One region of the Cupriavidus sp. FW305-27 genome, then DNA from elsewhere that is predicted to be linked to it. Evidence: predicted binding sites of a transcription regulator. Region 1 holds the regulator's gene; each other region holds the start of a gene.
The links. Region 1 encodes LexA, which represses DNA repair genes until DNA is damaged. Its sites were predicted from a motif close to ACTGTATNNNNATACAGT; they were not measured.

Region 1 (10,533 bases):
GGCGCCCTGGTCGGCGGCCGTGATACGATCCCTCGCATAGCCCCAGGCGAGACAAGGCATGGCATGCGGACCGAGCCGGCAGGGGGAGCAGCGTGGAAAAAGAAAACGTGGAAAACGAAGCGCCGTTCGGCGTTGTCTATGAAGACTTCAGGGTGATCTGGGTTGCCGAGCAACTGCAGGACGGCAAATGGACGGCACGCTACTGCTGGCATCCCGGCACTTCGGAAGCTGCTGGCAAGGCGTTGCAGGAAGCCGTGCTGAACGGCAAGTCGCGCCGCCTGTTGGGGCAGTTCGATACCGAAGCGGAGACCGTCGAAGCCATCAAGCAGGCAGTGCTGCTTGAAGCAAAGTGGAGCCCGTCCAGAACCTGAGCTTTTCTCTCAAAAAAATTGTGCGGAATACTAGCCATTCCGGCAAACTGTTTGTATAATCTTGGTTTTCGTCGATCAGCAACGTAACGCGCTGATGACCTCTACGGTGGCTGTAGCTCAGTTGGTAGAGTCCAGGATTGTGATTCCTGTCGTCGTGGGTTCGAGTCCCATCAGCCACCCCAAATTTTCTTTCGCATCAAGGCCTTACGGGCTTTCTAACCGTCCCATGATGCGGAATTTCCCCACGGCGCCACTGGTGCCGTTTCTGTTTTCTGCTCCCTTATTCTGTTGCTGCTGCCCGTTTGACCTTGCGCCGATCGTAGTGACGGTGGGTGGTCGATGGGTTGGCGTGTGCCGCGAAGTCGTAGGCGTCGGCGGACCTGCGCTCGAGCTTCGTGGTGATCGCCGAAGTGGACCTCGTATGCCTTCAGGGTTGTCATGCTGCCTCCCTAGCGGCGAGCATGGCGTCGGCCTCGATGTAGCGGAGGCGGGCACGCGCATCAGCCCAGAAGATCGCGTTGGCTAGCGGGTGGGCGGCGTAGTCAGGCATGGCGCGGCCGAGCAGTTGCTCCGCATAGCGGACGCCGATTTCATCGCCAACGACAACCTTCGCGGCGAAGTAGTCGCGAAGGGTCATGCCGCCAACTATCTCGTTCGGGTAGTCCCTGTTGAACGACGTGGGAAATGCCGAGCCGCCGTTGTCGATGTCGGTACTCACCCGCCGCCGCATGCCGACGCGCCAGGACATCGCCCTGGTGCAGAAGACGCAAGCCGACATCCTGGATCTCTGGTCGCGCGGCCTGGCCGAGCGCGACAAGGGCATTCAGGACCGGGCGTCAGCCTGGCTGCATAGCTGGAACGAAAAGAACCCGGAATCACCCATCCTGATCAACGGGCGCCAGTTGCAGAGCCGCGTCAAGCAGATGGCGACGCCGAGCGCAGATCGGATGTTGAAAGGGGCGCCGAAGGGTCTGCGCGGCCGGGTGGCCGGCGAGTTCGCTGCTGGCCGCCCCGCGAAGGAGGGGAGTGATGAAGCGCTACTTCTGAAACGTGCTGATCGCCGTCGACCAACTCGGCAACGCGCTAGCCGCCGGCGACCCAGACGAGACGATCAGGCGTTTCTTCCCAGCAAGCATGCCGGCGCTATTCTTCGTCGCGCTCTGGATTGGTTCCATCGACCCGGCTCAAGTACCGGTGCATTGTCCCGTCTAGCCTGTGAACGTAGAGATCGACGCGTTCGGCACAGGCGGCTGTCCAGCCGTCACGGACGGCGTCCGCTTTCGTAGTGAACGGGATATTCGGACTGCCGTCTCGACAGATGTCCCAATGGCCGAGATGCGGCATGATGTGAACGTGTCGCATTTTGGGACCCCCGCATCAGTATGCAATTCGAGTCTAGGGCCTACACATGAGCAATCAATGTTGGACAGATGCTCAATCGGGCCTGTCTGGCAAAAGAAAAGCCCTCGACCAGGGTGGCGAGGGCCCGAAGTGGAGGCAGGCGTGTCGCAGGACCGCCCACTTAGAATCCAACTGAGGGCATGACCTTAATCGGCATCACGGATGCAAGTGAGCGCGCTCGCGTCGCAATCGCGAAAATCGATCTCACTTGGCTCGTTTTCCACGCCATGGATCGTGAGGACGGCATCCTGCGCCATTGCCATTTGAACGCCTGCGGCAATCGCTGCGCCGCGGGAGGGATAGGTTACACGCGTGCCGCTTGGATCATCGGTTTCTACGGCCCATCGGGATTCTTCGGTCAGCACAACCTGGACGGTATTGACAGACATTAATGCACCTCCTTGGTTGGGGCATGTCTTCGTTGTAGGCGCGATGAGTCGAACTCGATGTCGGGCAACCTCCTACCTTCGTGGATGGAGATGGCAAATAGCTGGTCAGAGGCGCATTCGTGTCAGGAAAGCGCGCTATACGTTGTGCAAAACCGCCGATCCGTGCACAAAAAAGCCCTCGGTCGGGTCGAGAGATCGAAGGGAGGGTGTATTCGAGCCGTCGTCAGGCGCCGGTGCCAACATGGCGTTCCTGTTCTCAGAGGCCTATGCTTAACTCAGTCTTCTGCACGCTAACCGCGATGAAGCGCCACGTTTCTCACCTACCCGGCCACCCAGAACTCCCCGTGCACGGCGCGCGCTATTACTTCGCGCTGGTTGCTGGGCTGATCATTCTGGGCGGGCTGTACCTCGCCGTCGCAGTGTAGCGAGCTCGATGCATTGCAGTCAAAGCGCAGGAACAAGCGGTCCCACGCCTGTCGTGGATGTCCCGGTTGCCTCTGCAGTTTGGGGCGATGCTCAGCGGGAGCGAAAAATGCAAGCGATATTTGCCAGAGGCTACACGCAACGGCCCGTGATAGTCGTGGCCCGAGAATACGCGGTTGACGGTATTCAAGTTGACGTGGGAGATCTAGTGACCGTTCGCGTCCTTGATCAGGATGTCGAGTTTGGCATCCGCCTATCCGGTCCCGGGGACGGCGTGGACAGCTGGCGGGGCACGATTTTTCATATTGCGCGCGGTGAAGAGGCGCTTACGTATGCAGAAGGGCTTGAGCTTGACGACATCGTGGATGTCTCGCGCGCGGAGATGGCCGAGATCATTAAGCACAACGACGATTCCCGATCTGTTTCGGCTCGCTCGATCCCGGATGGCGGCGTGGTGTAAGCCATGACGCCGGCGGTCTCCGGCACGCTTTAGATCACTGCTTCTTTCCGCCAGATCTCGGCCACAGTGGTCATCCCCTCCTTGCTCCGCCATGCAAAAATCATGCAAAAAAGCCGCGTACAAGGCGGGCTACGGAAAGTTTGCGCCGGTGGTGGTCGGGTATGTCTCGGGGGTTGCTGCAGGCGAGGGGCGCCGTTTGCGGGCCAAAAAATTGAGGTGGCGCATGGGGCTCGCACGGGTTACAATTTTTCCCCACGGCACCCGTAGAAGCCGCATGAATGCTTGTGAAAAATTGAGCGTTCATGGGAAAAAACGAGGCCGAAAGCGTTGATTCCAAAGGGGAAAATGGCGATTGATGCCGGGATTGAGATTCCTGTCGTCGTGGGTTCGAGTCCCATCAGCCACCCCAAAGCATTTCCCAGAACGGCGCCTCGCGAGGGCGCCGTTCTGCATTTCCCGGGGGCGGTATGTCTGTTCGAGCGGCAGCGGTTGGCGTAGCGATGGCAGCCATGGTGGCAGGGTGTGCCACCGGCACTTCTGAAAAGGACATTCGCGCGCGTGCGCCGATGCGCTTGTTCACGCCCGCCAAGATGGGTGAGGTTGCGAAATGCCTGCGCAACAATCTGGGCGATGACGCCGCGGTCGTCAACTATCCGGCGAAGAGCCAGACCGAGATCCGCATCGGCCAGACCACGTCTGGCGGTGAATACCAATATGCCTATCTGATTTCGCTGACGGCGAAGCCGGATGGTACGGCGCTGGAGCTGCGCAAGAGCGATACGTGGTTCCCGCAGCTGACGCCGACGGAGCTGGAAGCCGAAGCCAAGGCGTGTGCGCCGCGTAGCTGAGGACGGCGCCCGCAGCTGCTCGGAGACAGCCGGCAGATTTCAGGCGGCCAGCTTTTCGGCGGTTTCGAGTTCAAGCATGCGGCAGATCGCCGCCATGCTGCCGACCATGGTGCGGCGCTGCGTACCCTGGTAGACGCGTACGCCCTTGCTCTGGCGGAACGGCACGGGCTTGACCGGGCGACGGGCGGCGACTTGGTGGATTTGCGGCATGGTGGCACCTCTTTTAGGCAAAGCGGGGGCAACACCCGGCAAGCCGGGCGGCGTCTGCAAAGCAATGGAAGCGGGTGGGCCCGCGCAGGCGGTTGGCCTGCGGTGCCCAGCTAGAAGCCGGAAGATCGGATCAGCCCGACGGCGATGCCTTCCAGCGAGAACTCCTCGCCAGGCTCCACGATGATGTTGGTGAAGTCCGGGTTTTCTGCGATCAGTTCGATATGGCCACCGCGCCGCTGCAGGCGCTTGACGGTCACGTCATCACCCAGGCGCGCCACCACGATCTTGCCGTTGGCGGCTTCGCTGGCGCGGCGCACGGCCAGCAGGTCGCCGTCGAGGATGCCGGCATCGCGCATGCTCAGGCCGCGCACTCGCAGCAGGTAATCGGGGCGTTCGTCGAAGACCGAGGCGTCGACCTGGTACTGGCGGTCGATATGCTCGGCGGCGAGTATCGGGCTGCCGGCAGCAACGCGACCCACCAGCGGCAGCGTCAGCTGCATCACGCCGGCCATCGGCAACGAAAACTGGTCGGGCATTTCCGAATCGCTGCGTGCCACCTTCAGGCGGATGCCGCGTGAAGCGCCCGGGGTCAGTTCGATCACGCCCTTGCGTGCCAGCGCCCTCAGGTGTTCTTCCGCGGCATTGGGCGAGGAGAAGCCAAACTCTGCGGCGATTTCGGCGCGCGTGGGCGGAAAGCCGGTGCGGCGGATCGTGTTGCGGATCAGATCGAAAATCTGCTGCTGCCGGGGTGTCAGGGTCGCCATGGGATCGCCGTTCCGTGCGGGGCCGCGGGGTTTCGGGTAAGAGGATCGGTCGATCCTTTATCCTGCATCCGTCTGACCGGGCACTGTATGTTTAAACAGTATGCTGTGATTTTATACAGTATCGGCCTGAGCGCAAGCAGAATTTTTGGGGCGTGTCTCATGGACGGAATGCGGATCACCGGCGAGAGCCGCGGCGAGGCGGGGTGCGCCCGTTACAATCGGCATTCCTGCCTTTCCACTTTCTTTGCACGCTCCATGACCCAATTGCCTCGCATCGTCGTACTGGCCACCGGCGGCACCATTGCTGGCGCGGCCGGAAACTCTGCCAGCAGCGCACGCTACCAGGCGGCGACCGTGCCGGTGTCGTCGTTGCTGGCAGCGGTGCCCGCGCTGCAGTCGGCGGCTCGCATCGAGGCCGAGCAGGTGGCCCAGGTCGACAGCAAGGACATGACCTTCACGCTCTGGCAAACGCTGGCGGCGCGGGTTGAGCACTGGTCCGCGCAGCCCGACGTGGCTGGCATCGTGATCACCCACGGCACTGATACGCTGGAAGAAACTGCGATGGCGCTGCACCTGACGCAATCGTGTCCGGTGCCCGTGGTGATGACAGCGGCAATGCGGCCGTCGACGTCGCTGTCGGCCGATGGGCCGCTGAACCTGCTGGATGCGGTGCGCGTGGCCGCTCATCCCGATGCGCGCGGCAAGGGTGTGCTGGTGGTGCTGAACCAGCAGATCCACGCTGCGCGGGATGTGGCCAAGGCCCACACGTCGGCGGTGGACGCCTTTGTCTCGGCCTGCGGGCCGCTGGGTTTCGTGCAGGACGACTACGTGCGCTTCGCCCGCGCGCCACGCGCGGCCTGGGTGATCGGGCCGATGCCGGCGGCGTGGCCGATGGTGGAGATCGTGGCGAGCTACGCGCAGCCGGGCAGGGTGGCAGTGGATGCGCTGGTCCGCGCGGGTGTAGCCGGGCTGGTGGTGGCTGCCGCCGGCAATGGCTCGGTGCATGAGGTGCTGGCCGGGGCGCTGGCCGATGCCGCTGCCGCGGGGGTGGCCGTGGTGCGCAGTTCCCGCACCGGGGCCGGCCATGTGGCGATTCCGCCCCAGCTCAGCCCGACGGATGGAGCTTTTGTTTCCGCAACGGACCTCAATCCCTATAAGGCGCGCGTACTGCTGGCCCTGGCGCTGGCAGCCGACTCAGGCCTGGCGCGGGATCCGGCAAGGCTGCAGGCCGTGTTTGCCAACGCCTGATTTGCCTGTGTACTGATTTGCCTGTGTAATCAGCGGCTTGCGCACTTGCCGCCATGCGCGCTATAATGTAAGGCTATTCAACCTTGCCACACCGGACTCGTGACGCCCGGGTGGCTAATCCAAAAGGAGCGTCAATGCGTCATTACGAAATCGTCTTCATCGTCCATCCGGACCAGAGCGAACAAGTGCCGGCCATGATCGAGCGCTACAAGCAGCTCGTGACCTCGCAGAACGGCAACGTTCACCGCGTGGAAGACTGGGGCCGTCGCCAGATGGCTTACATGATCCAGAAGCTGGCCAAGGCTCACTACGTTTGCCTGAACATCGAATGCGGCAAGGAAACGCTGGCTGAACTGGAACACGCTTTCAAGTTCAACGACGCCGTCCTGCGCCACCTGATCGTGCAGACCAAGAAGGCCGAGACCGCACCTTCGCCGATGATGAAGGAAGTGCAGCGCGAAGAAGCCCGCAAGGCCGCGCAAACGACCACCGAAGGCCAGGCCGCCTGAGTGCGGACTGCGGTGCGCGCCATGGCTGACAGCGTCGGCTACGGCAGCATGGATTGCAACCAGCAAGAGGTCCCGCGTTGAACCAGCTTCGGCTTGCCGCCACCCTGGCGGAACGCGATGCCCTGCGCTATACCCCGGCCGGGGTTCCCGTCGTGAACTGCATCCTGCAGTACAGCGGCGAGGCCGTCGAGGCGCAAACGCCGCGGCAGGTCGAGTTTGCAATCTCAGCGATGGGGGTCGGACAGGTTGGCCAGCGTCTGGAGCGCTTACCGCTCGGCACGCTGCTCGACTGCGAAGGATTCCTGGCCCGCAAGCACCGCAACAGCAAGGCTCTCGTCTTTCACATCACTGGATGTAAAGCATTCGAAAAGGATTGAATCATGGCATTCGTCAAACGTGACAACAAGAACAAGAAGCGCTTCCAGCAACAGAACCCGCTGTTCAAGCGCAAGCGCTTCTGCCGCTTCACCGTGGCTGGCGTGGAACAGATCGACTACAAGGATCTGGACACCCTGAAGGACTTCATCGGCGACAACGGCAAGATCACGCCCGCCCGCCTGACCGGTACCAAGGCTCACTATCAGCGTCAGCTGGATACGGCCATCAAGCGTGCGCGTTTCCTCGCGCTGATGCCGTACACCGACCTGCACAAGAACTGATCAGGCCATAGGTCCGTTAAGGAGAGAATACGATGCAAATTATTCTGCTGGAAAAAGTCATCAACCTGGGCAACCTGGGTGACATCGTCAAGGTGAAGGACGGTTACGCCCGTAACTTCCTGATCCCGGGCAAGAAGGCCCGCCGTGCTACGCAAACCGCGATCGCCGAATTCGAAGTCAAGCGCGCCGAGCTGGAAAAGGCCGCTGCCGAGAAGCTGGCCGCCGCGCAAGCCGAAGGCGAGAAGCTGAGCGGCCTGAGCGTCCAGATCAGCCAGAAGTCGGGTGTGGACGGCCGCCTGTTCGGTTCCGTGACCAATGCCGACATCGCTGAAGCCCTGGCTGGCCAAGGCTTCAAGCTGGAAAAGGCCCAGGTTCGCATGCCGAACGGTCCGCTGAAGATGGTGGGCGACCACCCGGTCAGCGTTGCGCTGCACACGGACGTCGTGGTCGACGTGACCGTGTCGGTCGTGGGTGAGAGCGTCTAAGGACGTGCCGCCTTGCCGGCGCGCTGCGCCGGCTGAAGCACCGCAAGGAAGAAAGGCAGGAGCCCCGGCTCCTGCCTTTTTTTGTTGCCCGCTTGTCTTTGCCTGCCCGGTCGCCAAATGTCCGGCGAAGTGCGTCCTCCCGCCGTTATAATGCCTCCCCATGAACGCGCCCGTCGCCGACCCCCAACTCGAGAACCTCAAAGTCCCGCCGCATTCCATCGAAGCCGAGCAATCGGTGCTGGGTGGCCTGCTGCTGGACAACGCCGCCTGGGACCGCATTGCGGACTTCATTTCCGAGGCGGATTTCTATCGTTTTGACCACCGGATGATCTTCCAGAGCATCGCCCGGTTGATCTCGGCCACCAAGCCGGCCGACGTGATCACGGTCTATGAAATGCTGCAGGTCGCCGGCAAGGCCGAGGAGGTGGGCGGGCTGGCCTACCTGAATTCGCTGGCGCAGAACACGCCCAGCGCGGCCAATATCCGCCGCTACGCGGAGATCGTGCGTGAGCGCTCGGTGCTGCGCAAGCTGGTGACGGCGGCCGACGATATCGCCTCGGCCGCGTTCGCGCCCAAGGGCCGCGAGGTGCGCGAGCTGCTGGATGAGGCCGAGTCCAAGGTTTTTGCGATTGCCGAAGAAGGCTCGCGCGGCCAGAAGGGTTTCCAGGAAATCCAGCCGCTGCTGACCCAGGTGGTCGAGCGCATCGACGAGCTGTACCACCGCGATTCCACCACCGACGTCACCGGCGTGCCGACCGGCTTCATCGACCTGGACAAGATGACCAGCGGCATGCAGCCGGGCGACCTGATCATCGTGGCCGGCCGCCCGTCGATGGGCAAGACCGCGTTCTCGCTGAACATCGGCGAGCATGTGGCAGTGGAGCAGGGCCTGCCGGTGGCAGTGTTCTCGATGGAAATGGCGGGCACCCAGCTGGCCATGCGTATGCTCGGCTCGGTAGGCCGCCTCGACCAGCACCGGCTGCGCACTGGCCGCCTGCTGGATGAAGACTGGCCGCGGCTGACGCATGCGATCCAGCGCATGAACGACACCCAGCTGTTCATCGACGAAACTCCGGCGCTGAACCCGATGGAGCTGCGTGCCCGTTCGCGGCGCCTGGCGCGCCAGTGCGGGCAGCTTGGCCTGATCATCATCGATTACCTCCAGCTGATGTCAGGTTCGGGCGGCGGCGAGAACCGCGCCACGGAAATTTCAGAAATCTCCCGTTCGCTCAAGGGTCTGGCCAAGGAACTCAACTGTCCGGTGATTGCACTGTCGCAGCTGAACCGAAGCCTGGAACAGCGTCCCAACAAGCGTCCGGTGATGTCCGACCTGCGCGAATCCGGCGCTATCGAACAGGATGCCGACGTGATCCTGTTCATCTACCGCGACGAAGTCTATAACGCAGACTCCCAGGACAAGGGCACGGCCGAGATCATTATCGGCAAGCAGCGTAACGGCCCGATCGGCACGGTGCGCCTGACCTTCCTGGGCCAGTTCACCAAGTTCGACAACTTCAGCGGCGGCCCGGCTTTCTTCGACAACGATACCTGACGAAGTCAAGCCAGCCTGCAATCGTCCGTGCGGCGCCGTCTTGTTTGCGCCAAATTCGCGGGCAATGTCCCAGTAACCCTGTAAAATATTGCGCTTTGATGACAGTCGCCACCCGCGACTGTCATGCAACGCGTCCGCTCAATCCTGCAACACAATCAGCAGCGTCACCACGCTGCCACAAGGAACATTCCATGTTCGGCCGATTCATGCCCACGGAGGGCAAGTTCTTCGAATATTTCAACCAGCATGCCGACTGCGCGGTGACCGCCGCCCATGAGCTCCAGGCACTGGTCAACGACTTGCCCAACGCCGAGGCCCATGCCCGCCGCGTCCAGGCCACTGAAAAGAAGGCCGACCGGATCACGCACGACACCATCGACCTGCTCCACAAGACCTTCATCACGCCGCTGGATCGCGACGAGATCCACAAGCTCATCACGACCATGGACGACATCCTGGATCTGATGGAAGACGTGGCCGAGACTATCTCGCTGTACGACGTGACCAACCTGACCGACGAAGCGCTGCGCCTGGCGGCCATCTGCGTGCAGTGCTGCGACCAGGTCAAGATCGCGGTGGGCCTGCTCGAGGACATGGGCAATGCCAGCACCATCCTGAAGACCGCCCAGCAGATCGACCAGCTTGAATCTGAAGCCGACCGCGTGATGCGCTCGGCGATGTCCAAGCTGTTCCGCGACGAGACCGACGTCAAGCGCCTGATCAAGCTGAAGGCCATCTACGAACAGCTCGAGACGATCACCGACAAGTGCGAGGACGTCGCCAACATCATCGAAGGCATCGTCCTGGAAAACGCCTGAGGCGGCAATCGGCATGCAGACCATACAAATGAGCCTGTGGGTGATCGCCTTGCTGGTGGCGCTCGCGCTGCTGTTCGACTTCATGAACGGCTTCCACGACGCGGCCAACTCGATCGCCACGGTGGTGTCCACCGGCGTGCTCAAGCCGCACCATGCGGTGGCAATGGCGGCGATGTGCAACGTCGTCGCAATCTTTGTCTTTCACCTGAAGGTGGCGGCCACGGTGGGGACCGGCACCATCGACGTCAATATCGTCGACCACTACGTGATATTCGGGGCCCTGGTCGGGGCGATCGCCTGGAACGTCATCACCTGGTATTACGGCATCCCGTCGTCGTCGTCGCATGCGCTGATCGGCGGGCTGGTGGGTGCGGCGGTGGCCAAGGCCGGCACGGG
Region 2 (10,533 bases), on a different contig from region 1:
GTTGTCGGAGCGCACGTCGATGTCGTGATCCGCGTAGAACGTCGGTGGCCGCATTGGCAGCCAGTCCGCGTTTGCTGTCCCGGCGAGGTAGTCTTTCGACAGATTCGGCCGATCGTACGGCAATGAGCGATCGGCACTCAGCAGCGTGACGGGGCCGCTATAGCCTTCGCGCCGCAGGGTTTCGACCGCGGCAGTCCCGGCGGCGCCGCCGCCGATGATCACCACGGATTCAGGGAGCCGGGCCGAGGCAAGCCTCGGTGGCCGCACCGCCGGCAGCGCTTCGCGGACGAAGGCCTTCCCGTCTTGCTGTTCCACGCGCCAGCATTTCAGATCGTCCTGGGCGGGCGGCCCGAGGACCTCGCCGGTGCGAAGACTGAAGCAGGCGTGATGCCACGGACATCGGATCGTATCGCCGACCAGCAGGCCGTCCGCCAGTGGCCCGCCATAGTGGGTACAGGTCGCACCGATGGCAAACAGTTCATCAGCCCGACGCACAAGCAAGACCGGTTTGCCGCCAACCTGGCCTGTGACCATGCCGCCGTCAGCAAGGTCAGCCAGCGGCACGCCCTGGGTGAGATCGGGCTTATCCGTGGAGGAAGAGCTTTTGGTCATTGCGTCTCTCCTTGCCGGTCATGGCACAGGGCCATTATCGACCTCGAGGCCGCCAAATGAAAGGCGCATGCAGCGTAACAAACTGCGCGACGGCACGGATATTATTCACGCATGGCCAGCCTCCTTTCCTGACGAAGGGTCATCCGGATGAATACCCCATGAACAGACCCGCCCGCTTCGCTATCGGCAAGCGCATCGCACCCGCACGCTTTCTGCTGTGCGGCGCCATATTGATCGTTGCGACCTTTGCCGCGGGTGCGCTCGGCGCAGAGCCACGCATCGCCCTGCTGATCGGCTTCGATCTCGCGGCCCTTGTCTTCCTTGGCGCCGCGCTGCCGCTGTTGCGCGCCGATGCTGCGGCCATGCGGCGCACGGCGGAACACAACGATGCCAACCGCACAGCGCTGCTCACGATCACCGTGCTGCTCTCGATGGTGATCCTGGTCGCAATCGGCACGCTGATCGCGCGCCCCGAGACACCGCACTGGGCCGACATCGCGCTGATCGTCGCCACGCTTATCCTTTCCTGGCTTTTTGCCAACACCGTTTTCACGCTGCACTATGCGCATCTCTACTACCTCCAGACCGCCACCGGCGACCAGGGCGGACTGCAGGTGCCGGGCGTGCAGCACCCCAGCTATTGGGACTTCCTCTATTTCAGCTTCACGCTGGGCATGACTTTCCAGACTTCTGACGTGACCATCGCCGGCGCACACATGCGCAGGGTGGTCCTGGGCCACTGCGTGGCCGCGTTCCTTTTCAACATGGGGATTCTGGCGTTCACCGTGAACGCCCTGGGTGGCTTGTAGCCAACTTGGCCTTTCGCCCGAAGTGTTCCTGGACAAACTCCTTGCATCCCCCTGAATACTGTATATATTTACAGTACCTGTATGGATGAACAGTAGGAGTCCTGTCCATGGAACACCTGATCCGTGTGCAAAACGACTATGACCGCCAGGTGCTTGCCTGGCTGCGCGGTCGCATCGGCGATGCCGCGCTGCAGACCGCGGCGCTGCGCCTGGGCGGCCAGCGCAAGCCTTATCTGTCAACGATCTGCCGCAGCCTGGGCATCCGCCCGCCCAGCCGGCGCCAGTTCGCGGCCGAGGCGGCGCGCATGCACCGCGCGGTGGGCGATACCTACCTGGCCCGTATCCGCGAAATCCTTGGCCAGTCACCTGCCGAAGCTGCGCTGCGCCAGTAAGCAGTAGCCGATCACCGGCCATGCCGGCGCCACCAAGCTCGCGCCGGCCGTATCATGAAGCCCCGTTGCCGTCACACGGCACGGGGCTTTTTTCATCCCTAGCCAAGGCCGATATGAGCGAACACCGCATCCCTACCGCCGCCCTGCACCAGTGGGTGGCCGATCTCTGGCTTGCCGCGGGCAGCAGCGCGCAAGAGGCGCGCCTGACGGCCGACCACCTGGTCGGCGCCAACCTGAGCGGGCATGACTCGCACGGCGTCGGCATGATCCCGCGCTATGTGCTGGCCTGGCAGGCCGACGAGCTGCAGCTGAACCAGCAGGTCAGCGTGCTGCACGATGCCGGCAGCATGCTGAGCCTGGACGGCAACCGCGGCATGGGCCAGGCGGTGACGGCGCAGGCCATGAACATGGCCATCGGCCGCGCGCGCGAGCATGGCGTCTGCGTGATGGGCCTGCGGCAGTCGCACCACCTGGGGCGCGTGGGCCACTGGGCCGAGCAGGCCACCGCCGCCGGCATGATCTCGATCCATTTCGTCAACGTGCTGTCCAAGCCCATCGTGGCACCGCACGGCGGCTACGATGCGCGCTACGGCACCAACCCGTTCACCATCGGCGTGCCGGTGGCGGGCGAGCCGCCGCTGGTGCTGGACTTCGCCACCAGCGCGATTGCGCTGGGCAAGGTGCGTGTGGCCCACAACAAGGGCGTGCCGGTGGCGCCCGGCTGCCTGCTGGACGCGCATGGCGAGCCCAGCGCCGATCCTGCCGTGATGTACCCCGCCGACGGCGCGCCGCAAGGCGCGCTGCGGCCCTTTGGCGAACACAAGGGCCATGTGCTGGCCGTGATGTGCGAGTTGCTGGGTGCCGCGGTCACCGGCGGCCACACCATCCGCCCCGAAACGCTGCGGCATGAGCACGCGGTCTGGAACAACATGCTGGCGATCGTGTTCGATCCCGCGCGCCTGGGCAACAGCACGTCATTCGGGCATGAGGTGGCGGCGTTCGCCGACTGGATGAAGGCCTCGCGGCTGCAGCCGGGGCAGGATGGCATCCGCCTGCCGGGCGAGCCCGAACGGGCCTGGCGCGCCGCCCGCGCCACTCATATGCCGGTCGACGCCGGCACGCTGGCGCAGCTGGACGACGCCGCGGCGCGGGTGGCGGCCGCGCGCGCCGGCGCGCAGCCTGCGCCGGGGCCGCTGTCTGCGCTGGCGTGCGACTGACTATCATCAGAGATGAACCCGGCGTCGTGCGCGACGCACGGCCGGCCTGGCGCCTGACCACTACCGGACACTGACATGAGCAAGATCGGCTTTATCGGACTTGGCGTGATGGGCAAGCCCATGGTGCAGCACCTTGTCGACGGCGGGCATACCGTGTTCGCCCATACGCGCAGCGGCGTGCCGCAGGACCTTCAGGATGCCGGCGTGAAAGCCTGCGCCAGCGCCGAGGAGGTGGCGAAGCAGTCGGAAACCATCATCCTGATGCTGCCTGACACGCCCGACGTGGAGCGGGTGCTGTTTGGCGAGAAGGGGGTCGCTGACGGCCTTGCCGACACGGCAGGCGGCATTACCGTGATCGACATGAGCTCGATCTCGCCGATCGCCACGCGCGAGTTCGCGCGCTGCATCGAAGCGCTCGGCGTCGACTATATCGATGCACCGGTCTCCGGCGGCGAGGTCGGGGCCAAGGCGGGCACGCTGTCGATCATGGCCGGCGGCAAGCAGGAAGTATTCGACCGCGTGCTGCCGATCCTGCAGCTGATGGGCAAGAACATCACGCGCGTGGGCGAGGCCGGCGACGGCCAGGTGGCCAAGGTGGCCAACCAGGTGATCGTGGCGCTGACCATCGAGGCGGTCAGCGAAGCGCTGGTGCTGGCCGCCCGCGCCGGCGCCGATCCCGCGCGCGTGCGCGAGGCGCTGATGGGCGGCTTTGCCAGCTCGCGCATCCTGGAAGTGCATGGCGAACGCATGATCAAGCGCACCTTCGACCCGGGCTTCCGCATCGCGCTGCACCAGAAGGACCTGGAACTGGCGCTGTCCACCGCGCGCCAGCTCGGCGTGGGCCTGCCCAACACGGCGTCGTGCCAGCAGCTGTTCAATGTCTGCAGCGGGCTGGGCGGCGCGGGCTGGGATCATTCCGGACTGGTCAGGGCGATCGAGCACCTGTCCTCGTTCGCCATCGGCGACGAACCGCCCGCAGCCTGAACCACGCAGCGCCCACCGCCCACCCCGCCGCATGCCGCGCGCGAACACCGTGGTGCTGACCGCACTGGCGATGCTCGCCTTTGCCGGCAATTCACTGCTGTGCCGGCTCGCGCTGAAGGGCACCACCATCGACGCGGCCAGCTTTACGCTGGCCCGCGTCGCCGCGGCGGCGCTGGTGCTGTGGGTCATCGTCGTGGCGCGGCACCAGTTGGTGCGCACGGTCGTGGCGCAACGGCTGCCGCCGGTGGAAGGCAACTGGATTTCCGCGCTTGCACTGTTCTGCTATGCCGCGGCCTTTTCCTTTGCCTATGTGCGCCTCACCGCGGGGACCGGCGCGCTGCTGCTGTTCGCGGCGGTGCAGGCCACCATGACCGGCTATGGCCTCTATGCCGGCGAGCCCATGCGCCTGCAGCAATGGATTGGCCTGGCCCTGGCGCTGGCCGGGCTGGTATGGCTGTTGCTGCCAGGGCTGGCCACGCCGCCGCTGCCGTCCTCGCTGCTGATGATCGCGGCCGGCATCGCATGGGGCGTTTATTCGCTGCGCGGCAGGCGCGCCGCGGATCCCGCTTCCACCACCGCGGGCAACTTCCTGCGCGCGGTGCCGATGGCGCTGGCGCTGGGTGCGGTGATGCAGGCGCAGCGATCACTGGACGGCGCGGGGCTGGCCTATGCGCTGTTGTCCGGCGCCATCACCTCCGGGCTGGGCTATGTCATCTGGTATGCCGTGGTGCCGCAGCTGAAGGCCGCCATCGCCGCCACCGTGCAACTGAGCGTGCCGGTCATTACGGCGGCAGGCGGCATCGCGCTGCTCGGTGAAGCCCTGAGCCTGCGGCTGGCATTGAGCGCGGCCGCGGTGCTGGGCGGCATTGCGCTGGTGATCGCGGGCAAGCGCGGCTAAGGCGCTGGTACCTCAAACCCGCCTGCGTGGAACACCAGCGGCGCGCCCGGCGTCGATCCATAGGCCACCACCTCCACGACAAAGATCACGTGGTCGCCCACCACGCGCACCGAGTGGTGCCGGCAGATAAAGTACGCCAGCGTGCCGCCGATCAGCACCGTGCCAAACGGCCCGGGGCGGCAATCGACGCCCGCGAAGCGGTCAGCACCGCGCGCGGCGAAGCGCCGGCACAAGGCCTGCTGCCCGCTCCCCAGCACATTGATCGCGTGGCACGGCGCCGCACGCAGCGCCGCCAGGCTGCCGGAGCTGCGTGCCAGGCACCACAACAGCAACGGCGGTGCGAGCGACACCGAGGTAAAGGCATTGATCGTGACGCCGACCGGCTGGCCGTCGGCGTCCGCGGCCGTGACGATGGTAACGCCCGTGGCAAACTGCCCCAGCGCATCGCGCAAGGCCCGCCGTGCCGCGCCATCGTGGCTGATGGCGCGGGCCGGGTCGTCCTGGCCGCTGTCGTTGCAGGCTTGCGTGTCATACGGCAGCGGCGCCAGGGCGGGGATCATTGCGCGGCAGGCCGCACCTCGCCGGGCGGCGCATCGAGATCCAGCCCCAGTGCCATGCGCCCTGCGTACTCCTGCTGGGCACCGGCCTGCAGCGGATGGAAGCGCGCGCCCTGCGCATCGCGAAAGCGCCGCTCCAGCCCGGCATCGCGATAGAAGCCCGCGCCGCCGGCCAGGTCCATCGCCGCCTCGACCGTCGCCAGCACCGCGCGCGCGGCCAGCGTGCGGGCGCCCATGATGCGGTTGGTGGTGACCGCGCCCGGCGCCTGCCCCGATGCCGCCGCGAACATCGCATCCAGCGCCAGCTGCGCGGCATCGGCCTCGTTGCACAGGCGCCCGGCGGCTTCCACCGCATGTGCGCTCAGGCGCCGCTGGCGCGCCAGCTGCAGCGCGATATCGCGCGCGGCCTCGGCCACGCCGACGTAGACCGCATAGATCAGCGGCAGCGCGATCATCGCCACCGTATGCATCATCGGATGCCACACGCCTTGCGGGCGGCGGGCGGCAATGGCGGTATCCGGAACCAGCACGCCTTCAAGCAGCACATCATGCGAGCCGGTGCCGCGCATACCCAGCGTGTGCCAGTTCGACAGCACGCGTACGCCCGGCGACTTCATCGGCAGCGCGAAATGCAGCACCGTGGGCCCGGTCTCCGGATCGTCATGGACGGCGCAGGTCATGAACAGGTCCGCCGCCGGCGCGCCGCTGGCGAAGATCTTGCGCGCATCCACGCGAAAGCCGCCATCCACGCGCGTAGCCTTGCCGCTGCCCTGCAGCCAGTCCGAACCGCCGCTGCCCAGCAGCACCATCTGCTCGCCCGCCACGCGCTTGAGCAGCCCCTCCACCGGCGCTTGCTGATTGCGCCAGCGCCACGCGGCCGTGGCCACCGGGTGGGTGTGCATGGCAAAGGCCAGCGCGGTCGATCCGCAGTACTTGCCCAGCTCGCGCAGCACCGCGCCCAGCTCCTGGTGCGACAGCCCGGCGCCACCAAGTTCCTGCGGCACGGCCGCGGCAAAGAAGCGGTGCGCGCGCAGGTCGTCGTAGTTGGCGCTGACGAACTGCCCGCTGGCATCGATCTCTGGCGCGCGTGCGTCGAAGGTGCGGCCCAGGGTCGCGGCCAGGCCGAGCCAGTCGGCCTGTGCGCCTGCGCTGGCATCCGCTGCGGAAAGGGTTTCCATGGTGTTGTCTCCGGCTAGTCTGATACGTGCGCTGCGGCGTTGTATGGCGCCAGGCACGGTGCTAGTATCGGAGCCCGGTCCCCTTGCCCGTATGATCGGGCGTCCGGCTTTCTTGCGCGAAACACCGGATCTGGAGGAATGTGACCATGGATGCCTTGTCCGACCTCTTGCGCGCCGTGCAGCTCAGCGGTGCCGTGTTCCTGAACGGCGAGTTCAAGTCGCCGTGGTGCCTGATCAGTGAAGCGGATGCTGAATTGCGCGCCGCCTTCCTGCCCCGCGCCGACCGCGTCGTCTCCTACCACCTGATTACCGAAGGCGTCTGCTGGGCGCGCCTGGTCGACGGCACCGGCCCGGGCCTGCGGGTCGACACCGGCGAACTGCTGGTGGTGCCGCAGGGCGAGCCGCACGTGCTGGGCAGCGACCTGCGCCTGCAGCCGCTGCCGTCCGCTCCGCTGGTGTACGACATGCTGCGCAACAGTCCGGGCGAGGTCATGCGCGTTTCCTACGGCGGCGGCGGCGAGACCACGCGCATGGTGTGCGGCTTCCTGGGGTTCGACGACACCATGGGCAACCCCTTGCTGACGTCGCTGCCGCGGCTGTTCAAGGTGGGGCTGGGCAGCGGGCTGGAATCGGCATGGCTGGCGTCGGCGCTGGCCTTTGCCACGTCTGAAGCGGCGGAACCGCGTGCGGGCACCGCCACGGTGCTGGCCAAGCTGTCTGAGCTGCTGTTCGTGCAGGCAGTGCGGCGCTGCATCGACACCCTGCCTGACAATGAAAGCGGCTGGCTTGCCGCCCTGCGCGACCGCTATGTGGGGCGGGCGCTGTCGCGCATGCACGCGCGGCCCGCCTACCCGTGGACGGTCGATGAGCTGGCGGGCAACGTGGGCCTGTCGCGCTCGGCGCTGGCGCAGCGCTTTACCGACCTGCTGGGGCAGCCACCGATGCAGTACCTGGCGCACTGGCGGCTGCGCTCCGCGGCCGCCGAACTGCGCAGCGGCAACCGTTCCATCAGCGAGGTCGCGGGCGCGGTCGGCTACGATTCCGAGGCCGCGTTCAGCCGCGCGTTCAAGCGCGAGTTCGGCCTGCCGCCCGCCAGCTGGCGCCGCAACCACATCGATGCGGCGCAGGCGCCGGCGGCGGCCGCACATTGAATTCGCCGTGACAAAGACAACGGCCCGCGTCACCAGACGCGGGCCTTAGCAATGCCAGGGCGGCAGGCAGCGGGACTTACATCTTCTGCTTGGTGCTTTCCGCCGCGCCTTGTACCTTCTCGCCGCCGCGCTCGATATCCTTGCCTGCGCCGGCCATGGTATTGCAACCCGTGACCAGCATCACGCCAGCGAGGGCAAACAGTGCAAATAGCTTTCTCATGACGATCTCCTTGCTTCGTGTGGATGCGACATGCGCCGCCAGGATGGAGTGGATCGGAATGGCTTGGGACCGGGCAGCCGCTTGCCCGACCGGCAATTGGATCGTAGCAACGCACCGCAGCGCAAAAAGTCGGCTTTCGTCCTACCGGGATGTCAGCCGACGGCGCGACCGGCCGTCACCGCGTGCGCGCTTGTAGGACATCGACGGATACCCGCGGCGGCGCCGTCGCTTAAAAATCAAATGTCAGCCCACGCCCTCCGGAGAACACCATGACGTCACGCAGCATCCACGTGCTTCCCGCCGCAACCGACAACGCCGAATACGCCGGCGACGGCGGATGGGCACTCACCATCGAAGGCCTGGAGAACGGTGGCGACGACACCGCGCTGCATTTCCCGACCCAGGAAGCCGCGATCGCGGCCGGCTGGATGCGCGCGCGCGCGGATGGCCTGCCGTTGTGCATCCACGGCCGCGATGGCCTGGTGCGCGAACGCAAGATCTATTGCCGGGACGCACGCGGCACCGCCCGCGTCGGCTACTGACCACCCCGGCCACCGTCAACCGCCGGTTCCCCCTGCATCCCCCGGGCCCGCGGCGAACGCGGGCCACAACAATCCATTGCGGGAAACACATTGAATGAAATCAATGTGTTACGTCTGCGCTCGTGAAAGCTACGGGTCTGTCACCGATACTGGAATCAAGGCAACACGCCTTATCCAGGACCAACCGAGACCCCCATGCGCCTGTTCCTCAGGTATCGCCCGCTGGACATCTATCCCGACCCGATCGACGCCAGGGTTGCCGAACTGCACGAACTTGCCGAAGACATCCATGCCAGGCACGCGCGCAAGTGGCGCCGGCATGGCACGATGCTGACCCCGCGCGACCGCGCGGATCGCAGATTTCCGACCGGCGACCCGGAAACGCGGCATTAGCCTAGGGACGATTCCTCTCTCTGCGCTAGGAAATGTGAACAAGTGTCATATCCGGTTGGCAAGGATATGACCCCTGCGAAAGAATGGGTACCGTACGCGGCAGGCTCGATTGGCGAGCCCACCGCTGTACCCTTTTTCCTGACGCAGCGAAATGAATCGAACCACCCGGGAATGCGTGATGGCGTTGATTTCCAGCCTGCGTGCCAAGGGGCCCATGCCCCGGCACCAGCTTGCCGCCGCCAGCCGCCTGAACGCCGCGGAACTGACGCGCGCGCTGAAGTCCGCCCGCCAGATGGGCGTAGTGGCCTACGCCGGCGAGCCTGAATCGCCGGCAGAGGCCGATACCCCGCTAGTGCTGACCGGCCGGCCTTTGCCGCCGCCGCGCCGCGTGGCGCCGGCACCGCGCGAAAGCAAACCGCATTTCGAGCCGCTACTGGATGTCTGGGGCATTGCGCGCCCCACGGCGCTGCGGCGCGGCCATCCGTCGTAGCGTCTTCGCCGCATGCCGGGGTCTTCCGACCCGCCCGCGCCGGCATGCCGTTCTTACAAAGGGCAGGTAAAGCGCACACGCGCCTGAGCCGCCCACGGCTCGCCCTTATCCCCTGGGGGCATTGCCTGCACGCCTGGACCAGCCCGCTTGGCGCACCGGTACGGAACTTGCGCGACGTTTCTGGCTGAACCTCCCCGAAGCGTGCGACATGAGGCAACACAACCCGCCCGGCACCACCGCGTCTCCCGCCACTGGCCCTCCGCATGATCACCAGGCCCCGGCCGCCTTTACGCCGGAGCCGGGGCGCAACTGCTGGCGCGTCGAGCCCTGCCAGCGCTTTGCCATGCTGGTCGACGCCGACGCCTACTTCCGCGCGTTGCGCGAAGCGCTGCCGCGCGCCGAGCACACCATCTTCATCCTGGGATGGGATATCGACAGCCGCATGGAACTGGTGCCGCAGGGCGCACAGGACGGCCTGCCGGCGGGCCTGCGCGACTTCCTGTGCGCGCTGGCGGACCAGCGCCCTGAGCTGCGCATCTATATCCTGAGCTGGGACTACGCCATGGTGATGGCGATGGAGCGCGAGTGGCTGCCGTCGGCCAGCGCGCACTGGCAGGCGCACCGGCACCTGGCGTTCCGGCTTGACGGCAACCATCCCCCGGGCGCCTCGCACCACCAGAAGGTAGTAGTGATCGACAACAAGCTCGCCTTTGTCGGCGGGCTGGACCTGACGCTGCGCCGCTGGGACGACAACCGCCATGCCCCCGGCGCGCCGTTGCGCATGGCCGAAGGCAAGCCCTACCCGCCCTTCCATGACGTGCAGTGCGCGCTCGACGGCCCCGCCGCCGCGGCGCTGGGCACCCTATGCGCGGCGCGCTGGCTGCGCGCCAGCGGCAGCGAGCCGCGCCCGGTTGCGGCCACCTCGTCAGACCCGTGGCCGCCAGGCCTGGCGCCGGAGTTGACCGATGTGCGCGTCGCCATCGCCCGCACCATGCCCATGTGCGAGGACGAGCCCGGTGTCAGCGAGATCCGCATGCTGCTGCACGATGCCATCGCCTCGGCCCGGCACAGCATCTACATGGAGAACCAG
Region 3 (10,533 bases), on a different contig from region 1:
CTTTTCCATCTCGGCCTGCAGCGGCGGCGGCAGCGGGCGCAGGGTGCGGTACTGCCAGGCCGATACTGACGACAGGAAGATCACGCCATGGTCGTCACTGACCATCAGCGGCTCGGCGCCGCTGCCGGCGCGCTGGAACCACTCCAGGTTGAGCTTGACCACGGTCACGCCGATGACCTTGCCGCCGGACTCGACCGGCTGCGCGAGGTAGTAGCCGGGCTCGTCGCTGGTGATGCCGATGGCATAGAAGCGCCCCATCTTGCCGCCCGCGGCGGTCTGGAAGTAGGGGCGGAAGCGGTAGTCTGTGCCGACAAAGCTGCCGGGCTGGCCGTGGTTGCTGGCCGCCAGCGCAATGCCGTTGGCGGCGATCACATAAGTGGCCGAGGCATGCGCGCGGCGGTTGACCTCCGCCAGGTACTGGTTGGCGGCGGCCACGCGTTGCGGGTCGTCGGGGGAGTCCAGCAGCCCGCGCACGAAGGGGTGCAGCGAGACCAGCGCGGGCAGGAATTCGTAGCGGTCGAGGGTGCTTTCCAGCGTGGCGGCGTAGCGGTCGGCGCGCGTGGCCGTGCTTTGCTGGAGGCTGGCCAGGCCGCGCTGGACCGAGACCAGCCAGGTCAGCGCGCACAGCAGCAGGAGACCCGCGGCCAGCGCCACGGCAAAGCCCCACCACCGCCCGCTGCCGACGTCCGGCGCGTGGGCCGGACGGGTGGCGGCGGGGTCATGCACGGCGAGAAAATCGTCTGAGTGGGTCATCGGCGCGCGCGGGGGCTGTCGCGCCGATGATACCTGCTGGCGGGCGGCCGGGGCAGCCGTCCGCGCAGCGGTGGTGGCGCCCTCAGCGGACGCCCTGGCCCACGTCGGCAAGATCCGCCACATCGCCGCTGCCGCCGTTCAGCACGCTGGCCAGGCGCTCGCGGTCAAGCTCGCGCTCCCATGCCGAGACCACCACCGTGGCCACGCCGTTGCCGATGATGTTGGTCAGCGCGCGGCACTCGCTCATGAAGCGGTCGATGCCGAGGATCAGCACCATGCCCGCCACGGGGATGGTCGGCACCACCGCCAGCGTCGCGGCCAGTGTGATGAAGCCCGAGCCGGTCACGCCGCTGGCGCCCTTGGAGGTGATCATCGCCACCGCCAGGATGGTCAGCTGCTGCATCAGCGTCAGCTCGATGCCGGTGGCCTGCGCGATGAAGATCACCGCCATCGTCATGTAGATGTTGGTGCCGTCCAGGTTGAACGAATAGCCGGTGGGTACCACCAGGCCCACCACCGAGCGCGAGCAGCCGAGCTTTTCCAGCTTCTCCATCATGTGCGGCAGCGCCGCTTCCGACGAGCTGGTGCCCAGCACGATCAGCAGCTCTTCCTTGATGTACGAGATGAAGCGCACGATGCTGAAGCCGGTCATGCGTGCGATCGTGCCCAGCACCACCAGCACGAAGATGATGGCCGTGAAGTAGAAGGTGCCGATCAGCTTGAGCAGCGGCACCAGCGAGCCCAGGCCGTACTTGCCGATGGTGAACGCCATCGCGCCGAAGGCGCCGATCGGGGCCACCTTGGTGATCACGTGGACGATATGGAAGAACACCTTGGAGACCTGCTCGATCAGCTGCACCACGATGCGCGCGCGTTCGCCGAGCACGGCCAGCGCGGCGCCGAAGAACAGCGACACCAGCAGGATCTGCAGGATGTCGCCGTTGGCAAAGGCGCTGAAGACCGTGTCCGGGATGATGTGCATCAGGAACTCGACCGTGCTCTGGCCGTGCGCCTTGGACACGTACTGGGCAATCGCCTTGGTGTCCAGCGTGGCCGGGTCGATGTTGAAGCCCACGCCCGGCTTGAGCAGGTGCGCGGCGCCCAGCCCGATCAGCAATGCGAAGGTCGACACCACCTCGAAGTACAGCAGCGCCTTGCCGCCGACGCGGCCGACCTTCTTCATGTCGCTCATGCCGGCGATGCCGGTCACCACGGTGCAGAAGATGATCGGGCCGATGATCATCTTGATCAGCTTGATAAAGCCATCGCCGAGCGGCTTCATGGCCACGCCGGTGTCGGGCCAGTAGTGGCCGAGCAGGATGCCGACGCAGATGGCGAACAGGACCTGCACGTACAGGATCTTGTAGAAGGGTTTTCTCATGATGTCGTCCTCGGTGTTGACCGTACCCGGGCGCTATCGCTCGGGCCGCGCGCCGTCACGGTTGCGGCGCGTTCAGGGACGGGAATTCGCAACCGCCGTGCCAGTCAAACCGGCATTGCTAACTGGTTGATTCACAAGGAAACACCGGCCCGGCAGGGGCGCGCGGCCTCCGGGATTCCGGAAATCCGGACGGCGCGACTCCGGGGTTTCGGAATGCCGGATGCATCTCAGGTGCGCGAAGCGCCACCCGATGGGGGCCGGCGGCAACTTAGACCGCCGTGCCAGGGCGCCGCCATCGCGGCCATGCCGCCGCGACACCGTATAATTCCGAGCTTCCGTTCAATGCCGTCCGGGCCGTGCCGCCGTCCGGGGCCGCCTTCTCACACCGTACGCATGAGCAGCTACTACCAGCACCACGTCTTCTTCTGCCTGAACCAGCGCGAGGCCGGCGAGAACTGCTGCGCCAACCACAACGCCCAGGCGATGCAGGAATACGCCAAGAAGCGTTGCAAGGAACTGGGCATCGCCGGCGGCGAAGGCCGCGTGCGCATCAACAAGGCAGGCTGCCTGAACCGTTGTGAACTCGGCCCGGTGCTGGTGGTCTACCCCGAGGCCATCTGGTACACCTTTGTCGACGAGCACGACATCGATGAAATCATCGACAGCCACCTGATGAAGGGCAAGCCTGTCGAACGGCTGATGGTGGACCGCTGAACCAACCGAAGCCGGCGCATGCCGGCTTGTTGCTTCCCTGTTTTGCCGCTTTGCCGTATTGCTCCGCCGCCCGCCAGCCGGACGGTTTTTTCATTTTTGCCCGGGCTTCCCGCCGGGCGCTGGCTTCACCGCCATCCTGACCGCCATCATGAACGCGCATACCCAGGTACTTTCCATCGCCGGTCCCGCCGGTGCGATCGATCTCTCGGTAGACCTGCCGCAAGGTGAGCCGCGCGGCCTGGCGCTGGTAGCGCATCCGCATCCGCTGTTCGGCGGCACCAAGGACAACAAGGTCGCGCAGACGCTGGCGCGCAGCTTTGTGCAACTGGGCTATGCCACGGTGCGCCCCAACTTCCGCGGCGTCGGCGGCAGCGCCGGCGAGCATGACAACGGCATCGCCGAGCAGGACGACCTGCTGGCCGTGGTGGCCTGGATGCGCCAGCAGACCGCGTGGTCGGCACAGGCCGCAACGCTGCCGCTGGCCATGGGCGGGTTCTCGTTCGGCAGCTTCGTCACCACCCACGTGGCGCGCCGCCTGGCCGAGGCCGGCACGCCCGCGCAGCGCCTGGTGCTGGTGGGCACCGCCGCCAGCCGCTGGCAGGTAGCCGAGGTGCCGGCCGACACCATCGTGATCCATGGCGAACAGGACGACACCGTGCCGCTGGCCAGCGTGTTCGACTGGGCCCGCCCGCAGGAGCTGCCGGTGATCGTGATCCCCGGCGCCGACCATTTCTTTCACCGCAAGCTGCACCTGATCAAGCAGCTCGTCGTCAATGCGTGGGACCGGTGAGGCCGGCACGCCGCCACCCGGACCATCCCCGCGCCACCTTCTTACTGTCGGAAAACAGAAACATGCTGAATCGAGCCACGACACGCCTTTCGTCCGCTTTTGCTCCCGCCGCCATCGCCGCCGCCATCGTGCTGGCCGCCGCGCCTGCCGCCGTCCTGGCGCAGGGCGTGCCGATGCCGCAAGTCGCAGCCAAGTCGTGGATGCTGTATGACGTGACCAGCGGCCAGGCCCTGGCGTCGCAGAATGCCGATGCGCGCATCGAGCCGGCCTCGCTGACCAAGCTGATGACCGCCTACCTGGCGTTCGAGGCACTCAAGGAAAAGCGCCTGACGCTGGACCAGGCGGTGGTGCCGACCAGCGTGGTGCTCAAGGTCAAAAGCGACGAGTCGCGCATGTTCATCGAGCCCAACAAGCCGGTCACCGTGCAGGACCTGCTGCTGGGCCTGATCGTGCAGTCGGGCAACGACGCCGCGCTGGCGCTGGCCGAAGCCGTGGGCGGCTCGGAAGAGGGCTTCGTCGCGATGATGAACCGCGAGGCCCAGCGCATGGGCATGAAGAACACCCACTTCACCAACACCGACGGCATTCCCGACCCGAACCACTACACCACCGCGGTCGACCTGGCCACGCTGACCACGCGCCTGATCAAGGACTTTCCCGAGTACTACGCCATGTACTCGCAGAAGGAGTTCACCTATAACAAGATCAGGCAGCCCAACCGCAACCGCCTGCTGTACATCGACCCGACCGTGGACGGCGTCAAGACCGGCCACACCAAGTCCGCCGGCTACTGCCTGATCTCGTCGGCCAAGCGGCCGCTGGCCAACGTGCCGGACGGCTCGCGCCGCCTGATCTCGATCGTGATCGGCACCACCACCGAACAGGTGCGCACCCAGGAAAGCCTGAAGATCCTCAACTACGGCTTCCAGTTCTTCGACACGCTGCGCCTGTACGACAAGGGCCAGGTGCTGGCCACGCCGGACATCTACAAGGGCAAGAGCGGCACGGTCAAGATCGGCGTGCAGAACGAGACCTTCGTCACCGTGCCCAAGGGCACCGGCGGACGCCTCAAGCCGGTGCTGGAGCGCCAGGAACTGCTGATCGCGCCGATCTCGGCAGGCCAGCAGGTGGGCATGGTCAAGCTGATGGACGGCACCAACAAGGTGGCGGAGTTCCCGGTGGTGGCGCTGGAAGAAGTGCCCGAGGCCGGCTTCTTCGGCCGCCTGTGGGACACCATCCGCCTGTGGTTCAAGCGCAAGTGACCTGAATGCGCGTAAGCCGGCGCGCCATGCGGCGCGCCGGTTTCGTGCCGGAGAATCCGACATGACAACCGACAAGCAAGGCAGCAACAAGCCGGGCGACATCCCGCCGGAGCAGTCGCTGATCGAATACCCCAGCCACTTTCCCATCAAGGTGATGGGCGCGATGCAGGACGGCTTTGCCGAGGCCATCGTCACGCTGGTGCAGGAGTTCGATCCCGACTTCCACGCCGGCAAGATGGAAATGCGCCCCTCCAGCGGCGGCAACTACCTGGGCCTGACCGTGACGGTGTGGGTCACCAGCCGCGAGCAGCTCGACGACTTGTATCGGGCGCTGACTTCGCATCCGATGGTGAAGGTCGTCCTCTAACCTGTCCTTCCCGCATTGTTTTCTCCCCTCTCCCGCGCGCGGGAGAGGGGAGTCGCCTTGATGCGTTCGCGCCAGTTTCAATTGCTGGTGGTCTGCAGTTTCCCCATACCAACATGAACACCATCACCCTGAAACCCGGCAAGGAAAAATCCCTGCTGCGCCGCCACCCGTGGATCTACGCCACCGGCATTGCCACGACCGAAGGGCGCTGCGAGCCGGGCGCGACCGTGATCGTGCGCGCCGCCGACGGCCGCTTCCTGGCCAAGGCCGCCTACAGCCCCGAGTCGCAGATCCGCGCGCGCGCGTGGACCTTCGATGAAAACGAGCCGGTCGACCACGCCCTGTTCAAGCGCCGCGTGGCCGCGGCCGTTGCCTACCGGCGCCAATGGGTGAAGGACAGCGACGCAGTGCGGCTGGTCTTCGGCGAATCCGACCGGCTGCCCGGCCTGATCGTCGACTACTACGGCAACGGTGATAAGGGCCAGCTGGTGTGCCAGTTCAATTCGGCCGGCGTGGAACACTGGAAGACCGCGATCGTGCAGGCACTGGTCAAGGAAACCGGCTGCCCCAACGTCTATGAGCGTTCCGACGCCGCCGTGCGCCAGCGCGAAGGCCTGGAGCTGGTGACCGGGGTGCTGGCCGGCGCCGAGCCGGATCCGGCGCTGTCGGTCACCGAGCACGGCGTGCGCTACTACGTCGACGTGCGCAACGGCCACAAGACCGGCTTCTATGTCGACCAGCGCGACAACCGCAAGCTGGTGGGCGACCTGGCCGCCGGGCGCGAGGTGCTGAACTGCTTCTGCTATACCGGCGGCTTCTCGCTGGCGGCGCTGCGCGGCGGCGCCACCTCGGTGACCTCGATCGATTCGTCGGGCGAGGCGCTGAAGATCGCCGCTGGCAATGTCACGCTCAACGGCTTCGAACCCGAGCGTGCCACCTGGCTCGATGCCGACGTGTTCAAGACCCTGCGTGAATTCCGCGCCGAGGGCCGCCAGTTCGACCTGATCGTGCTGGACCCGCCCAAGTTCGCCCCGTCGGCGCAGCATATCGACCGCGCCGCGCGCGCCTACAAGGAAATCAACCTGGTCGGCATGCAGCTGCTGCGCCCGGGCGGGCTGCTGTTTACCTACTCGTGCTCGGGCGCGATCAGCATGGAGCTGTTCCAGAAGATCGTGGCGGGCGCGGTGACCGATGCGCGCGCCGATGCACGCATCCTGCGGCGGCTGTCGGCCGGCACGGATCACCCGATGCTGGCGGCATTCCCGGAAGGCGAGTACCTCAAGGGTTTGCTGCTGGAGAAGGTAGCGTAAGACGGATGTGTGGCGCTGGTCAGCGCCACATATTCCGCATCCGGCTGGCCAGGTCCACCGGCGCCAGCGCGGGTCTGGCCGGCCCTTCGCCCGGCATCGGCGGGGGTGGCCACGAGCGGCTGTAGAAGTTGGGCATCACGCGGTTGGGCAGGAAGCGCGTGCGCGACGCATACACATGCCGGTCGCCGAAGCCCACCTGCTGGTGCACGTAGAAGCGCTGCGGCACCACGATGTCCAGGTGGTCCCTGGCCCGCGTCATTGCCACATAGAGCAGCCGCCGTTCTTCCTCGATCTCTTCGGTGGTGCCGGTCGCCAGGTCGCTCGGCATGCAGCCGTCAACCGCATTGAGCACGTACACCGCCTTCCATTCCTGGCCCTTGGCCGAGTGGATGGTCGACAGGATCAGGTAGTCCTCGTCGCGCGAGGGCACGCCGGATTCGTCGCTGGAGGCGCTGGGCGGGTCCAGCGTCAGTTCGGTCAGGAAGCGCTCGCGCGCGCCGTAGGTGGCGGCGATGCGCTCCAGCTGCTGCAGGTCGGCCTGGCGCGCGGCGGCATCGTCGTGCAGGCGCTCCAGGTGCGGCGCGTACCAGGCCAGCACTTGCTCGAACTCCGACGGCCACGGCGAGGTGGGCGCCATCAGCGCGCGCGCCAGCGCCAGCAGGTCGGCCCAGGCGGGCGCTGCGGCCGGCGGCGGCTCGAATTGCTCCAGCGAGAACAAGGGCTCGGTGGCCAGCGCCAGCGCATCGAGCACGCGCGCCGCGGTCTTGGGGCCGATGCCGGGCAGCAGCTGCAGCGTGCGGAAGCCCGCCATGCGGTCGCGCGGGTTCTCCAGCCAGCGCACCACCGCCAGCGCGTCCTTGACGTGGGTCGATTCCAGGAATTTCAGCCCGCCGAACTTCACGAACGGGATATTGCGCCGGGCCAGCTCGATCTCTACCTGCGCGCTGTGGTCGGCGGCGCGGAACAGCACCGCCTGTGCCATCAGCGTCAGGCCGGCCTCGCGCCGCGCCAGCACCTGCTCGACCACGTAGCGGGCCTGGTCGGCCTCATCGTTGACCACGATCACGCCGGGCTTTTCGGCCGAGGCGCGCTCGGACCACAGGTCCTTGGTATAGCGCTCGGCCGCCAGCCCGATCACGGCGTTGGCGGCCTGCAGGATCGGCTGCGTCGAGCGGTAGTTCTGCGACAGCGTGACCTGCTGCGCGGCCGGCGTGAACTGCGCCGGGAAGTCCAGGATATTGCGCACGGTGGCGCCGCGGAAGGCGTAGATCGACTGCGCGTCGTCTCCCACCACGGTCAGGCCGCGGCCGTCCGGCCGCATGGCCAGCAGGATCGACGCCTGCAGCGCATTGGTGTCCTGGTATTCGTCGACCAGCACGTGGTCGAAGCGCGCGCCCATGTCCTGCGCGATGGTGGGCTCGGCCATGGCCTGCGCCCAGTACAGCAGCAGGTCGTCATAGTCCAGCACATGCTGCTTCTGCTTGGCCTCGACATAGCCGGCGAACAGGGTGCGCAGCGCATCCGCCCACATCGCGTAGCGCGGGAACTGCTGCTTGAGCACGTCTTCCAGCGGCGCCTGGGTGTTGACCACGCGCGAGTAGATCGCCAGGCAGGTTTCCTTCTTCGGGAAGCGGCTGGCGGTCTCCGACAGGCCCAGGTCGTGGCGCACCACGTGCATCAGGTCGGCGGCATCGCCGCGGTCGCTGATGGTGAAGGCGGGCGACAGGCCCAGGGTCTCGGCGTATTCGCGCAGCAGGCGCGCGCCGATGGCGTGGAAGGTGCCGGACCACTGCAGCGCCGCGCGCCCCGCGCCGGTCTGGGTGCCGAGCGCCTGGTCGACGATGCGCTCGACGCGCCGTCCCATCTCCGCCGCGGCGCGGCGCGAGAACGTCAGCAGCAGGATGCGTCGCGGATCGGCGCCGGCCAGCACCAGGTGCGCGACCCGGTGCGCCAGCGTATTGGTCTTGCCCGAGCCGGCGCCGGCGATGATCAGCAGCGGCGCGTCGCTGCCGTGTTCCACCGCGGCGCGCTGCTCCGGGTTGAGCCGGGACAGGTAGGCGGGGACATCATCGGCTCCAGGGGCAGCGAGGTCGGCGGCGGGGGCTAGTTCCAAAGTCACAGGGAGGGCTCGGGGAAGGCTCGGAAATCTCAAAAAAGGCTGGCGCCAACTGTATATCCATACAGGGTTTCAGCGCAACCCGCCGGCGAGCGATCGGGACATGAAAACAAAAAAAGGTGCTCGATGAGCACCTTTTCCCGGTGGTTGGCAGCGACAGCGTTACGCGGACTTTGCCAGCGCGCCGTCCAGCAGCTTGTGCAGCGCATCCCACTCGGGCTCGCCCACATAGCGCTTCAGGATGCGACCGTCCTTGTCGACCACGAAGGTGGTCGGCGTCAGCTGCACATTGCCGAAGGCCCTGGCCGCGGCGCCGTCGGAATCCATCGCCACCTTGAACGGCAGGCCGCGCGTCCTGGCGTAGTTCATCACATACATGGGCGGATCGTAGTTCATCGCCACGGCGACGAATTCCAGCCCCTTGCCCTTGAACTGCTCATAGGTGCGGACCATGTCAGGCATTTCCTTGACGCAGGTGGCGCAGCTGGTGGCCCAGAAGTTGATCATATAGACCTTGCCCTTGAGGTCGGCGGTGCTGACCTTCTCGCCCGACAGCAGCGTGAAGGTGGCCGCCGGGGCCGTATTGGCCGGCGCCAGCGCGCGGTAGCCGAACCAGCCCAGCAGCGCGAGCACGACCACGGCCGCGACGATGGGCCAGGGCTTGCGGGAGGATTTGGTGGCAGGGGCAGCAGTGGTCATGGAATCCGGGTCAGGCAGGTTCGGTCAGCAATGGGACATTCTAATGCCGCAGGCGTTCGCGCGCTGCGCGGGGCCGGGCTGCGGCAATCCGCCGCAAGCGTCCCGATCGATTCAGCGCCGGACGGCGGCGCGTGCCTGGTCCAGCGCCTGTTCCAGGTAGGCGCCGTAGAAATCCGGCTGCATGCCGCGCAGCGGGCCGGCGGCGGCGCGGCCCTGGCGGTCCAGGAACAGCACCGTGGGCGCCACCCGCACCTGGTGCGCCCGGGCCCACGCGCGCGCGGTGGTCAGGCTGCCGTCGGCATCGCGCAGCGGGGTGTCGGCGGTCATGTCGAGCTCGCGCACGGCAATCTCGCCGGCGGCGGCCTGCGGGCCCAGGTAGTTGCGGCGCACCGCGTCGCAATAGCTGCAGCCCGGCATCGACACCAGCACCACCAGCGGCTCGCCGCGGCGCGCGGCCTCGGTGCCGTGGGCGGCCAGGTCGGTGGCCGGCGGCAGGTGGGCGGGGCTGGCGGCGGCTGCGGGCATGCCGGCCGCGGCTGCCAGCAACGCACCCGCGGCCACCCAGCGCAGGCTGGCTATGGCGAAGGCGTGGCGGGCAATGAGGGCGGCAGGCATGGCTGGAACGTGGGGGCAGGGCGGTAGCGGGAGCGGGAGCGGCGCAGCAAGCACTGGAGCGCCGCTTTCGGGATAATACCGGTTTCCGCCCGCAGGCGATGGCGTCCGCCAGCGCCGCCCGCAGCCTGTGCGCGCCGTCCCCCATGGATTCCCGATGCGTCTTGTGCCGCCCCCGCCGAGCTTTCCTGCCGCTGTCCGCCGCCCGCTGCTGTGCTGTGCCGCCGTGCTGGCATTCGCCCTGTGCGCCTGTTCACCGCGCTATGACTGGCGCACCATCCAGTCCGGCGAGGGCGCCTACGCCGCGCTCTATCCGGGCAAGCCCACCAGCGCCGCGCGCGACGTGACCATTGCCGGGCGCAAGCTGCCGATGACGATGGAAGCTGCGCGCGTCGACGACACGTTGTTCGCCGTGGGCGTGGTGACGCTGCCCGCCGATGACGAAGCGCTGCGGCGCGAGGCGCTGGCGGCGATGCAGGCCGGCCTGCTGGCCAACCTCGGCACGCCGTCGGGCGAGCCGCGCGCGCGG

Region 2: AC3WRI_RS26415 (CppA family protein) is a predicted target of LexA. The motif match lies at 1,479-1,496, and genes of this name have one in related genera.
Region 3: AC3WRI_RS13350 (ATP-dependent helicase) is a predicted target of LexA. The motif match lies at 8,745-8,762, and genes of this name have one in related genera.

Annotation. Positions count from the first base shown of each region.
Region 1 is NZ_JBYTAG010000027.1:4,629-15,161, reverse strand. It holds gene AC3WRI_RS14930 (hypothetical protein) at 93-371, shown strand; tRNA gene AC3WRI_RS14925 (tRNA-His) at 478-553, shown strand; gene AC3WRI_RS14920 (hypothetical protein) at 808-1,119, opposite strand; gene AC3WRI_RS14915 (DUF2188 domain-containing protein) at 1,515-1,715, opposite strand; gene AC3WRI_RS14910 (DUF2188 domain-containing protein) at 1,919-2,161, opposite strand; gene AC3WRI_RS14905 (hypothetical protein) at 2,694-3,044, shown strand; gene AC3WRI_RS14900 (hypothetical protein) at 3,545-3,892, shown strand; gene AC3WRI_RS14895 (hypothetical protein) at 3,932-4,102, opposite strand; gene lexA (transcriptional repressor LexA) at 4,213-4,866, opposite strand; gene AC3WRI_RS14885 (asparaginase) at 5,122-6,114, shown strand; gene rpsF (30S ribosomal protein S6) at 6,249-6,623, shown strand; gene priB (primosomal replication protein N) at 6,701-7,000, shown strand; gene rpsR (30S ribosomal protein S18) at 7,004-7,282, shown strand; gene rplI (50S ribosomal protein L9) at 7,315-7,767, shown strand; gene AC3WRI_RS14860 (replicative DNA helicase) at 7,928-9,319, shown strand; gene AC3WRI_RS14855 (DUF47 domain-containing protein) at 9,511-10,137, shown strand; gene AC3WRI_RS14850 (inorganic phosphate transporter) at 10,151-10,533, shown strand, end outside.
Region 2 is NZ_JBYTAG010000067.1:16,954-27,486, forward strand. It holds gene AC3WRI_RS26405 (FAD-dependent oxidoreductase) at 1-612, opposite strand, end outside; gene AC3WRI_RS26410 (DUF1345 domain-containing protein) at 669-1,421, shown strand; gene AC3WRI_RS26415 (CppA family protein) at 1,529-1,813, shown strand; gene AC3WRI_RS26420 (malate/lactate/ureidoglycolate dehydrogenase) at 1,927-3,030, shown strand; gene AC3WRI_RS26425 (2-hydroxy-3-oxopropionate reductase) at 3,106-4,014, shown strand; gene AC3WRI_RS26430 (DMT family transporter) at 4,046-4,912, shown strand; gene AC3WRI_RS26435 (flavin reductase family protein) at 4,909-5,472, opposite strand; gene AC3WRI_RS26440 (acyl-CoA dehydrogenase family protein) at 5,469-6,647, opposite strand; gene AC3WRI_RS26445 (AraC family transcriptional regulator) at 6,794-7,798, shown strand; gene AC3WRI_RS26450 (entericidin A/B family lipoprotein) at 7,875-8,018, opposite strand; gene AC3WRI_RS26455 (DUF2188 domain-containing protein) at 8,288-8,560, shown strand; gene AC3WRI_RS26460 (hypothetical protein) at 8,756-8,953, shown strand; gene AC3WRI_RS26465 (hypothetical protein) at 9,105-9,443, shown strand; gene AC3WRI_RS26470 (VTT domain-containing protein) at 9,652-10,533, shown strand, end outside.
Region 3 is NZ_JBYTAG010000023.1:14,334-24,866, reverse strand. It holds partial or broken gene AC3WRI_RS13385 (sensor histidine kinase) at 1-753, opposite strand, end outside; gene AC3WRI_RS13380 (dicarboxylate/amino acid:cation symporter) at 836-2,137, opposite strand; gene AC3WRI_RS13375 ((2Fe-2S) ferredoxin domain-containing protein) at 2,528-2,848, shown strand; gene AC3WRI_RS13370 (alpha/beta hydrolase) at 2,997-3,638, shown strand; gene AC3WRI_RS13365 (D-alanyl-D-alanine carboxypeptidase family protein) at 3,701-4,900, shown strand; gene AC3WRI_RS13360 (YbeD family protein) at 4,962-5,267, shown strand; gene AC3WRI_RS13355 (class I SAM-dependent rRNA methyltransferase) at 5,381-6,577, shown strand; gene AC3WRI_RS13350 (ATP-dependent helicase) at 6,597-8,696, opposite strand; gene AC3WRI_RS13345 (TlpA disulfide reductase family protein) at 8,856-9,392, opposite strand; gene AC3WRI_RS13340 (SoxW family protein) at 9,504-10,007, opposite strand; gene AC3WRI_RS13335 (hypothetical protein) at 10,162-10,533, shown strand, end outside.